DNA from 4 places in the Protofrankia sp. Cj3 genome. Region 3 is predicted to be linked to each of the others. Evidence: predicted binding sites of a transcription regulator. Region 3 holds the regulator's gene; each other region holds the start of a gene.

Region 1 (2,200 bases), on a different contig from region 3:
GGTCGCAATTCATCGCGGATCCAACTCTGTCGCCACAGGTGCGGCATGATTCCGTGATGGTCGTCGTCCAGGAGGCGTTCAAGCCCGAGTTCCTCAACCGGCTCGACGATGTCCTGGTCTTTGACCAGCTTGACCGCGACGACCTGGCCCGCATCGTCGACCTCCAGCTTGACCTGCTGCGAGCCCGGCTCACCGACCGGCGGATCACGCTGACGGTCACCGACGCGGCACGTGCCTGGCTGGCCGACGCCGGCTTCGACCCGGTTTTCGGGGCCCGCCCGCTGCGGCGGCTGGTGCAGACCTCGATCGGAGACTCGCTGGCCCGGGAGCTGCTCGCCGGCACCGTACGGGACGGCGACGAGGTTGTCGTGGAGGTCGACCCGAACCGCCGTGGTCTCCAGGTCCACCCCGCGGTGCATACCGGATGATCGGTTCGGACTACGGCGTGTTTCGGAAGTCGTCGTTCGATCAGGAAGGCGCGTCCAGGTGGTTCCTGGCAAGGCCGCAGGCCACACCGATACCGGATGAGTTGTACCGGTGTGGCCGAGAACGCAGCCAGAGGCCGCCTGGACGTGGCGAGCCGGACAGATGGCTTTCGAAACACGCCCTAGGGCTCACTGTCGGCGTCGGCTCTCCGGATCCGCCAGGTGCCGATGTCGTCACGGTAGAGGGTCTCGCCTTCCTCATGGAGCCTGCGATGATGCCGCCCGCATTGCAGAACAAGATTGTCGAGTTCAGTCGGCCCCCCGTCGATCCAATGCACGAGATGATGACCGTCGCAGAACGACGGCGGCCGGTCACAGCCCGGGTAGACGCATCCGCCGTCGCGGAGCTCCAACGCGCGATGCTGCGCGGCAGAGACTGTGGGAGCCTCCCGGCTGAGATCGAAAATTTTGCTTTCGCCCCAGGTCAGCAGATGACTGACTCGTGCGTCGCACGCGATCCGGCGGATGGCGGCAGGAGTGATCGGCCATCCGCCGGTGAAACCAGCACGGACGGTGAGCCTGGTGGGAAACTCCGGCGGACGGACCGCCGCTGCCGCACGCGCGGGGACGGCAGAAGGGTCCGAGCCGGCTTCTGAGGCCGCCGAGGTTGCTGCCCGCACCGGCGGTAGCAACGCCGCGACCTCGACTACAGCGGTCAGCTGCGGTCGATGGCCATGCACCTGCGAAAGATCCGCCTGGCCCAGATAATGTCGGGCGATTTCGACCAGGGCGTCCGCCCGACGCTGATCCTTGGAGCGCGTATCGTCTGCCGCGGGCGCTCCTCCCATAGCCGCGTCCAAGGCCGCGGTGACAGTCTCCCCTCCTTCGGCGTCGAGCTGGCCCCGCAGGAACATCTTGCCCTCGAGCGAGGACGACACGGTCAACGCACACGCCCGATGAGCGCCGTTCCGATCTCCGCTCACGGCGTCAGGATCAGAGAGCGGATCGAACCGAGCCGCCATACCCCGCCGTGCGGGCAGATCAGCCAACCGCATACCAGCCACCCCTTCCGCCCCAAAGGAAGTCGAACTCACGTTCGAAGCATAGCCGAAGCGAAGAGCACGATCAACCCCGCGAAACGCGCGATGGGGCTGGCCCAGCACCGGCGGTAAGGTGCTGCGGTGTGCTTTTCCGGTTCATCGACTCGGCGCGGCCTGTTCGCGGGTGCGGCGCTGGTGCTTGCCGGATGCGCAGCTGGCGGCCGTACCAGCGGTGGCACCGGCAACGGCGGTGGTGACAGCGGCCGCGGCGCCGAGCCATCGGTGAGCACGCCGCCAACGGCCACCGCGGGAGTTGTCCCGCCGCCGGCGGGTGCCGCCGCGGCAACCTCCTCCACGCCGTCCGCCGGAGGCGGCCCGGCGACCGAACTGGTACGCGCGAGCTCAGGCCGTCCGGAGGTGGCGCTGACGTTCCACACCAACGGCGACATCGCTCTGGTCGACGGGCTCCTCGCCGCTGTGGCCCAGGCCCAAGTGCCGATCACCTGCATGTTCGTGTGCAACTGGCTGGAGCGGTACCCGGACTACGCCCGCCGCGTCCGGGACGCCGGACACGAAATCGGAAACCACACGTACACCCATCTCGCCGATCTTGACCGACAGAGCGCTTCCGTGGTGCGCTCGGAGGTGGAGCGCTCGCAGGAGATCATGGAGCGAGTGACCGGCGGGCCGGGGGACTACTTCCGGCCCTCAGCGATGCACCATGCCACCCCGACG
Region 2 (2,200 bases), on a different contig from region 3:
CGGGGTGCCGAGAAGCAGATCGCTCAGATCCGCCGGGCCCGCTCGGCCCGGCAGGTCCGGGACCTCGGGCATGCCAAGGAGATTGCCGGCCAGCTTTCCAGCCTGTCCGTCCAACTGGTGAGCCGGGCGGGTAAGGAAGGCCGGTTGTTCGGCTCGGTGACGGCAGCGGACGTGGTGGCGGCGGTCGCCGCGGCAGGCGGTCCGGACCTGGACCGCAGGCGGGTGGAGCTACCGAAGCCGATCAAGTCACTAGGTGCCCACACGGTTTCGGTGCACCTGCATTCGGACGTCGTCGCGACCGTCCGTCTGGACGTCATCTCTGCCTGAGAAGATCTGTCTGAGAAGATCAAGGCAGGTTTGAAGCAGGCGGCTTGGGTGACCACGGTGTTGGCTGCTGGCCGCTGGATCGGTCGGTTGATGTTACATCGTGGTCACCCTTCGTGCTGTTGTTCTCTGTCGGCGCCAGATCCATTGTTGATCTTCGGGGGCACGAGGCACACGATGATCGAATTCTGGATTTCTTCTGTCCACAGGCGGTGGATGGCGCCCATGCCCACCAGGCCGTGACTTCGGCTTGGACGATCTGTCCTTCAGTTGGTTATCCACAGCTTCAGGGGACTTGTCCTGATGCTGTCCCCAAGACTTTCGGTCTTATCCACAGGTCTTATCCACAGTTCCTGTGGATAACTATTTGGGCTCCTGGAGCGCACCCCCGTACAGTCGGCGCCGCTGGCTGGACTGTTCCCTGGGGTTGGCCGGTCGGCTGGGTGTGGCTGCTGGGCGGAGGGCGGAGGATTGACAGAACCATCTCGACCGTCGAACATATGTTCGACGGTCGAGATGCTCGAAGCGGTGGTTGCGACACAAGCGGCGGTCACGACAAGGCGCATGGCAGGGGGTGGTCATGACACTGACCGATATTGACCGCGCTCGGAGTGGTGCGGGCGGGTCGGTCGACTTCGATCGCATCCCACCTCATGATCTTGCTGCTGAGCAGAGCGCGCTGGGCGGCATGCTGTTGTCGAAGGACGCGATCGCGGACGTCGTGGAGGTACTCGCCGCGGGTGACTTCTATCGGCCCGCGCACGGCACGGTCTACGGCGTCATCGGCGACCTGTACGGCCGTGGTGAGCCGGCTGACGTCATCAGCGTCGCGGCCGAACTCGGCCGGCGGGAGCTGCTTGAGCGGGTGGGTGGGCCGGCATACCTGCACACCCTCATCTCAAGTGTGCCGACGGCGGCAAATGCCGGCTATTACGCCCGCATCGTCGCGGAGAAGGCTGTTCTGCGTCGCCTGATGGAGGCCGGCACCCGTATCGTCCAGCTCGCCTTCGGCCCCGCGCAGGACGTCGACGAAATCGTCGACCGTGCTCAGGCCGCCGTCTACGAGGTCACTGAACGTCGTTCGAGTGAGGACTACGCGCCCCTCGGTGAGCTGCTCAATCCCGCTTTGGAGGAGATCGAAGCCATCCAGGGGCACAACGGGTCACTGACCGGGGTTCCCACCGGCTTCAATGACTTGGACGAGCTGACCAATGGGCTGCACGGTGGCCAGTTGTGGATCATCGCGGCCAGGCCCGCCGTCGGGAAGTCGACCCTCGGTCTAGATCTTGCCCGAGCCGCGTCGATCCGTAACAGCATGACATCTGTGATCTTTTCGCTCGAGATGAGCCGGATGGAGATCACCATGAGATTGCTGTCGGCGGAGGCACGGGTATCGCTTCAGAGCATCCGTACCGGCCGCCTCACCGACGAGGACTGGGCCCGCCTCGCCCGCCGGATGGGCGAGGTCGCCGACGCTCCCCTGTTCATCGACGACAGCCCGCACCTGACCATGATGGAGATCCGGGCGAAGGCCCGGCGGCTCAAACAGCGCAACGACCTACGGATGATCGTCCTTGACTACCTGCAGCTGATGTCGTCGCCGAAGCGAACCGAAAACCGTCAGCAGGAGGTCAGCGAGATATCGCGTTCGCTGAAACTTCTTGCCAAGGAACTCGATGTCCCGGTGGTGGCGATCTCCCAGCTGAACCGCGCCTCGGAACAGCGTGCGGACAAGCGTCCGCAGATCTCCGACCTTCGCGAGTCGGGGTCGCTGGAGCAGGACGCGGACGCCGTGATCCTTCTTTATCGGGAGGATACGGTGGAGAAGGAGTCAGCCCGTGCGGGCGAGGCCGATCTGATCGTCGCCAAGCATCGT
Region 3 (2,200 bases):
CCGGGTGTCGACAAAACGGGCATCGCACGGACGATCCCCCAAAATCTTGATGACTTACACCTTCGTAACTACCACATGTTGTGGTGGACGATAGAGTCAGCCACCACGACCTGGCAAACCCGCCGGCGTGTCCAACGGTCAGGGCAGGCGAAGCGCCTGGCCCGGAACAAGATCGGTGGTGCCGAGTTGATTCATACCGGCCAGCCGCGCCACAACCACCCGGGTGTCACCCTCGGGCGCCAGCCCACGCGCTATCCCCCACAGGGTCTCCCCGGACTGGACCACATGAACACGCGCCGGCCCGCCACCCCCACGCGACGAGGCCAACGAGGTCACCCGCGCGAGAGACAGGACCAGACAGAAGACAGCCGCGACGAGGACGACCAGGACCGCCCGACCCCTCCTGGTCAACCTCAGCGGAGGCTCAGCCGACCTCTCCACCACACACTCCTTCAACCTCCGAGATCGCAAACAACGAACATCCGTTCGATCGAACTCCCGATCGAGTTTCTACCGCACGACCCCGACGGAATCGCCACGACACGCTCGAACAGACGTTTGAGAAATTCGGTCACGGCAGTTACGGTCGTACCGATGAGATGTCGGTTGTGACCACCAGCGCCGGTTCCTGGCAAAACCACTGGGTCCGCCGGGAGCGGAGTCTGCCACGACCGCGAAACGAAGGAGAACGGCAGGTATGACCACCGACCCCAACCGCACCCGACGTGGCCGGCCACCACGCGGCAGCGTGCGCGACCTGCCGGACGGGCCGGCGGACGCGTCGGGCCTGACCCCCCGCCAGCGCAAGGTGCTGGAGGTGATCCGCAATGCCGTCGAGCGCCGCGGATACCCCCCCAGCGTGCGCGAGATCGGCCAAGCGGTCGGGCTGACCAGCACAAGCAGCGTCGCGCATCAGCTCAGGATGCTGGAGGAGAAGGGCTTCCTACGGCGTGACCCCCACCGCCCGCGGGCCATGGAGGTACTTTCCGCGGACGCACCGGTCCGCCCGGCGGCACGCGACAGCCTCCGTCTCGGGGCACCAGCGATGCCGGCTGCCGGTGCCGACGGATCGGTGGTCCCGTCGGACGGCCATCGCGACGCGGCCTACGTACCCGTCCTCGGCCGCATCGCGGCGGGCGGACCGATTCTTGCCGAACAGGCGGTTGAGGAGATCTTCCCTCTTCCCCGCGAAATCGTCGGCGAGGGCACCCTGTTCATGCTGCGCGTTGTCGGGGATTCCATGGTCGATGCCGCGATCTGCGACGGGGACTGGGTGGTCGTCCGGCAACAGCCGGTCGCGGACAGCGGCGAGATCGTCGCCGCAATGATCGATGGTGAGGCCACGGTCAAGACCTTGCGTCACCGTGATGGCCATGCATGGCTTCAACCGCAGAACCCGGCCTATGCCGATATTCCGGGTGACGAGGCGGCGATCCTCGGCCGGATCGTCGCGGTTCTGCGCCGGGTCTGATCGTGGCTGGCTGTGCCGACCGGGAGAAAGCCGGACGCATGGTGGCGGTCGTCGGGCCGACGGCGGCCGGCAAAAGCGAACTTGCGATCGACCTTGCCGCCGTACTCGGCGGTGAGGTCGTCAATGCCGACTCCATGCAGCTTTACCGCGGCATGGACATCGGCACAGCCAAAGTACCGACGCGGGAGCGCAGAGGCGTCCCGCACCATCTGCTTGACATCTGGGAAATCACCCATACCGCCGACGTGGCCTCCTACCAGGCCAGAGCACGAACCGTCATCGACGATCTGCTCAGTGCCGGCCGGACCCCGGTGCTCGTCGGCGGCTCAGGGCTCTACCTCAGGGCTGTCATCGACGACCTCAGGTTTCCCGGCACCGACCCGGCGGTACGCGCGCGCCTTGAACAGGAACTGTCCGAACGTGGGGCGGCCGCGTTGCACGCCGACCTGACCGCGCGGGCGCCGAAAGCGGCTGCCGCCATCCTGGCCAGCAATGGTCGCCGCATCGTGCGCGCGCTGGAAGTGCTGGAGCTCACCGGCGGCTTCGCCGCCTCCCTACCGGAACACCGCGCGGTCTATGACGTCGTCCAGATCGGCCTCGACCATCATGACCTTGATATCCGAGTCGCCGACCGCGTGGCGGCGATGTGGGCTGCCGGCATGGTCGAAGAGGTCCAGACGCTCGCCGGTCTGGGCCTGCGCAAAGGACGCACCGCCTCACGCGCCCTGG
Region 4 (2,200 bases), on a different contig from region 3:
CATCAGCACGAAGCCGAGCACACCGAAGACAACGATCAACGGCGTCCGGTTGAGCACGACCCCGATGACCAGGACAACCAATCCGAACAGGAACAGGAGAACGCTGCGACGAACCCTGCGTAGCAGGTAGGTACGGGGATTCGTCGAGCGGACCGTGCTCGCGAACTTCGGATCGTCCTCGACGAGCGCGCGCTCGATCTGATCCAGCAGGCGCTGCTCGTTTTCCGAGAGCGGCATCGACGCTCCTCCCACGACCGGCAGGTCCGGCAGACGGAACCTGACACCCAAGAATAGGCATGACTGGGCGGGCGCGGTAGGCAACCAACCATGCCGAGACAGACCGATCGGTTCGTCCTGCCGTCAGTCCTCCCCCCGCCCATCCCGCCTCACGCCGGGAGGGGCCATCAGCGGCGCCGGCCGGATCGCGCCGACGCCGAAACGGCCACGCACGCGATCAAAGGCGCGCTCGGCACCGCGCGCCCGAAGCGGCACGCACCGAACACGAGCGGGTGCGTTCAGTCTCGGGAAGATCTGACCGGCCCGACAACCATAGCTGGCAGCGCCGCCTGTGACGGCAGACCCAATGTTGTTTCCACCGTCGTGAGAAAGATTTCGACCTGACGGGCCAAGTCATCGGCATCGCGGGTACCGACCACCGGTAGGCCCGCCTCGGCCGCCGCCCGCCTCGCCGCACCGGCGGCGAAGAACTGGGCCCACTCCGCCAGTTCAGGCGCCACCGTCGCAAGTAGCCGCCAGACGCTCACCGGCCGGCCACGGTGACCGGGACGGGCCTGAGCTCGATCAGCGAGGACGGCCGCGGCGGCACGCAACGCCGCCATATGGGCCAGCGCGTACCGCTGGCCGGGAAGCTGGGCGAGGCTCGCCTCGTCAAGGCCGTGACGCGCGGCCAGGAGCAGCTCGTCACGGGAACGGCGAGGCAGCCCCGCGACCGGGAGCACCGTTCGTACGCCAGAACGTTCCCGAGTCAGAGCAGGTGCGGCACATGCAGCGTGTTGGTCAACACTCCGCCGGCTCATGACCACTCCTTCCATGAATCGAACGCGTGTTCGTACTCTGAAAGGAGTAAACCCCGACCGGGGCAGGTCGTCAACATCGCCGGCCGCAACGGGCCGCCGGACGGAAGACGGCGGCCGTTTACCGCAGCGGCCGCGAACACGTTCCCGGCGGCTGAGCCGCTCGGCATCCATCGCGGCGGCCGGTGGTTATCAGCGCGCGAATCAGGCCGTGCCGCGCGGACCCGGCCGCCGGTGACGCGGAAAACAAGACCATAACCACACCACCGGCGGCCCTTACGCGGCCGCACAGACCTGGGCCGCCGGCTGCGGTGACGCGAAAGAACCGTGATCGTGCCGCCGTCGGCTCTTCACCAGCAGAAACCAGCCCAGCGTCAGAAGAACCAACGGGTCGTGAATACCTCCGCGCCGACGATGATCGTCGTCCACAAGCACCAGCGCGGTGCCGTCATGGGCGAACCGGATGAGACCGCCACCCCGGCTGCTCAGAAAGCCGCACTCAAAGACGGAACCGCGGGGAACGACCCAACGCACCGCACGGCTGCCCGGAAGTTCGACCGTACCGCCACCACCGCGGCGCGCCGACCGAAAAGCAACCAGCGGAATCGACGTAACGGGATCGAACACCCGTAGCCCACGGCCATCAGGATCAGCTTCCAACGCCAGCAGCCGGCCCGCGACCATCAGCTCAACCCGGCGGTGCTCATCCCAGTCCGCGAGAATCGCGGCGACGCGCCTGCCATCCGCGACCAGCACGACCTGGTCCGGTCTGCCGTCGACGGTGCCCAGCGCCACCTCATGCAGAAGTCCTGACCGTGCTGTCTCCTTCGTCGATGTGTCCATAATGATCGACATACCCTCCTGTTGCTCCTCGGCCCTCGGGCGAGCGGGCCTGATAGAACAAGCAGAACAAGCAGTCATCAACCAGTCGTACACATGCGATCAGAGCGAAAATTGATGTTCCGTTGACAAAAATGCGGAATCAGCCGCGGCAGCCGCGCGGACCGCGGACGAGAGAGCCCGCGCTGCCTCGTATCGGTAACAGTCGCCCATCCGACTCGGCCCACGCACGCGAAGTGGTTGCGACAGCGGCACCCACGACGCACGCTGCGGTGGCGACCCAAAAACACCGGGCCAGCCCGCGCCAGCGAGCAATCTGATCACAG

The links. The regulator LexA, encoded in region 3, represses DNA repair genes until DNA is damaged. The targets are predictions, from matches to a motif close to CGAACNNNNGTTCG.
Region 1: MJ783_RS02545 (HNH endonuclease signature motif containing protein) is a predicted target of LexA. The motif match lies at 1,511-1,524, and genes of this name have one in related genera.
Region 2: dnaB (replicative DNA helicase) is a predicted target of LexA. The motif match lies at 818-831, and genes of this name have one in related genera.
Region 4: MJ783_RS14025 (SAV_6107 family HEPN domain-containing protein) is a predicted target of LexA. The motif match lies at 1,057-1,070, and genes of this name have one in related genera.

Annotation. Positions count from the first base shown of each region.
Region 1 covers NZ_CAKJTR010000010.1:14,766-16,965, forward strand. The annotation lists gene clpB (ATP-dependent chaperone ClpB) at 1-428, shown strand, start outside; gene MJ783_RS02545 (HNH endonuclease signature motif containing protein) at 608-1,480, opposite strand; gene MJ783_RS02550 (polysaccharide deacetylase family protein) at 1,607-2,200, shown strand, end outside.
Region 2 covers NZ_CAKJTR010000003.1:11,047-13,246, reverse strand. The annotation lists gene rplI (50S ribosomal protein L9) at 1-327, shown strand, start outside; gene dnaB (replicative DNA helicase) at 905-2,200, shown strand, end outside.
Region 3 covers NZ_CAKJTR010000025.1:29,602-31,801, forward strand. The annotation lists gene nrdR (transcriptional regulator NrdR) at 1-28, opposite strand, end outside; gene MJ783_RS05610 (LysM peptidoglycan-binding domain-containing protein) at 139-411, opposite strand; gene lexA (transcriptional repressor LexA) at 698-1,471, shown strand; gene miaA (tRNA (adenosine(37)-N6)-dimethylallyltransferase MiaA) at 1,510-2,200, shown strand, end outside.
Region 4 covers NZ_CAKJTR010000094.1:2,941-5,140, forward strand. The annotation lists gene MJ783_RS14020 (DUF3040 domain-containing protein) at 1-237, opposite strand, end outside; gene MJ783_RS14025 (SAV_6107 family HEPN domain-containing protein) at 516-959, opposite strand; gene MJ783_RS14030 (hypothetical protein) at 1,311-1,889, opposite strand.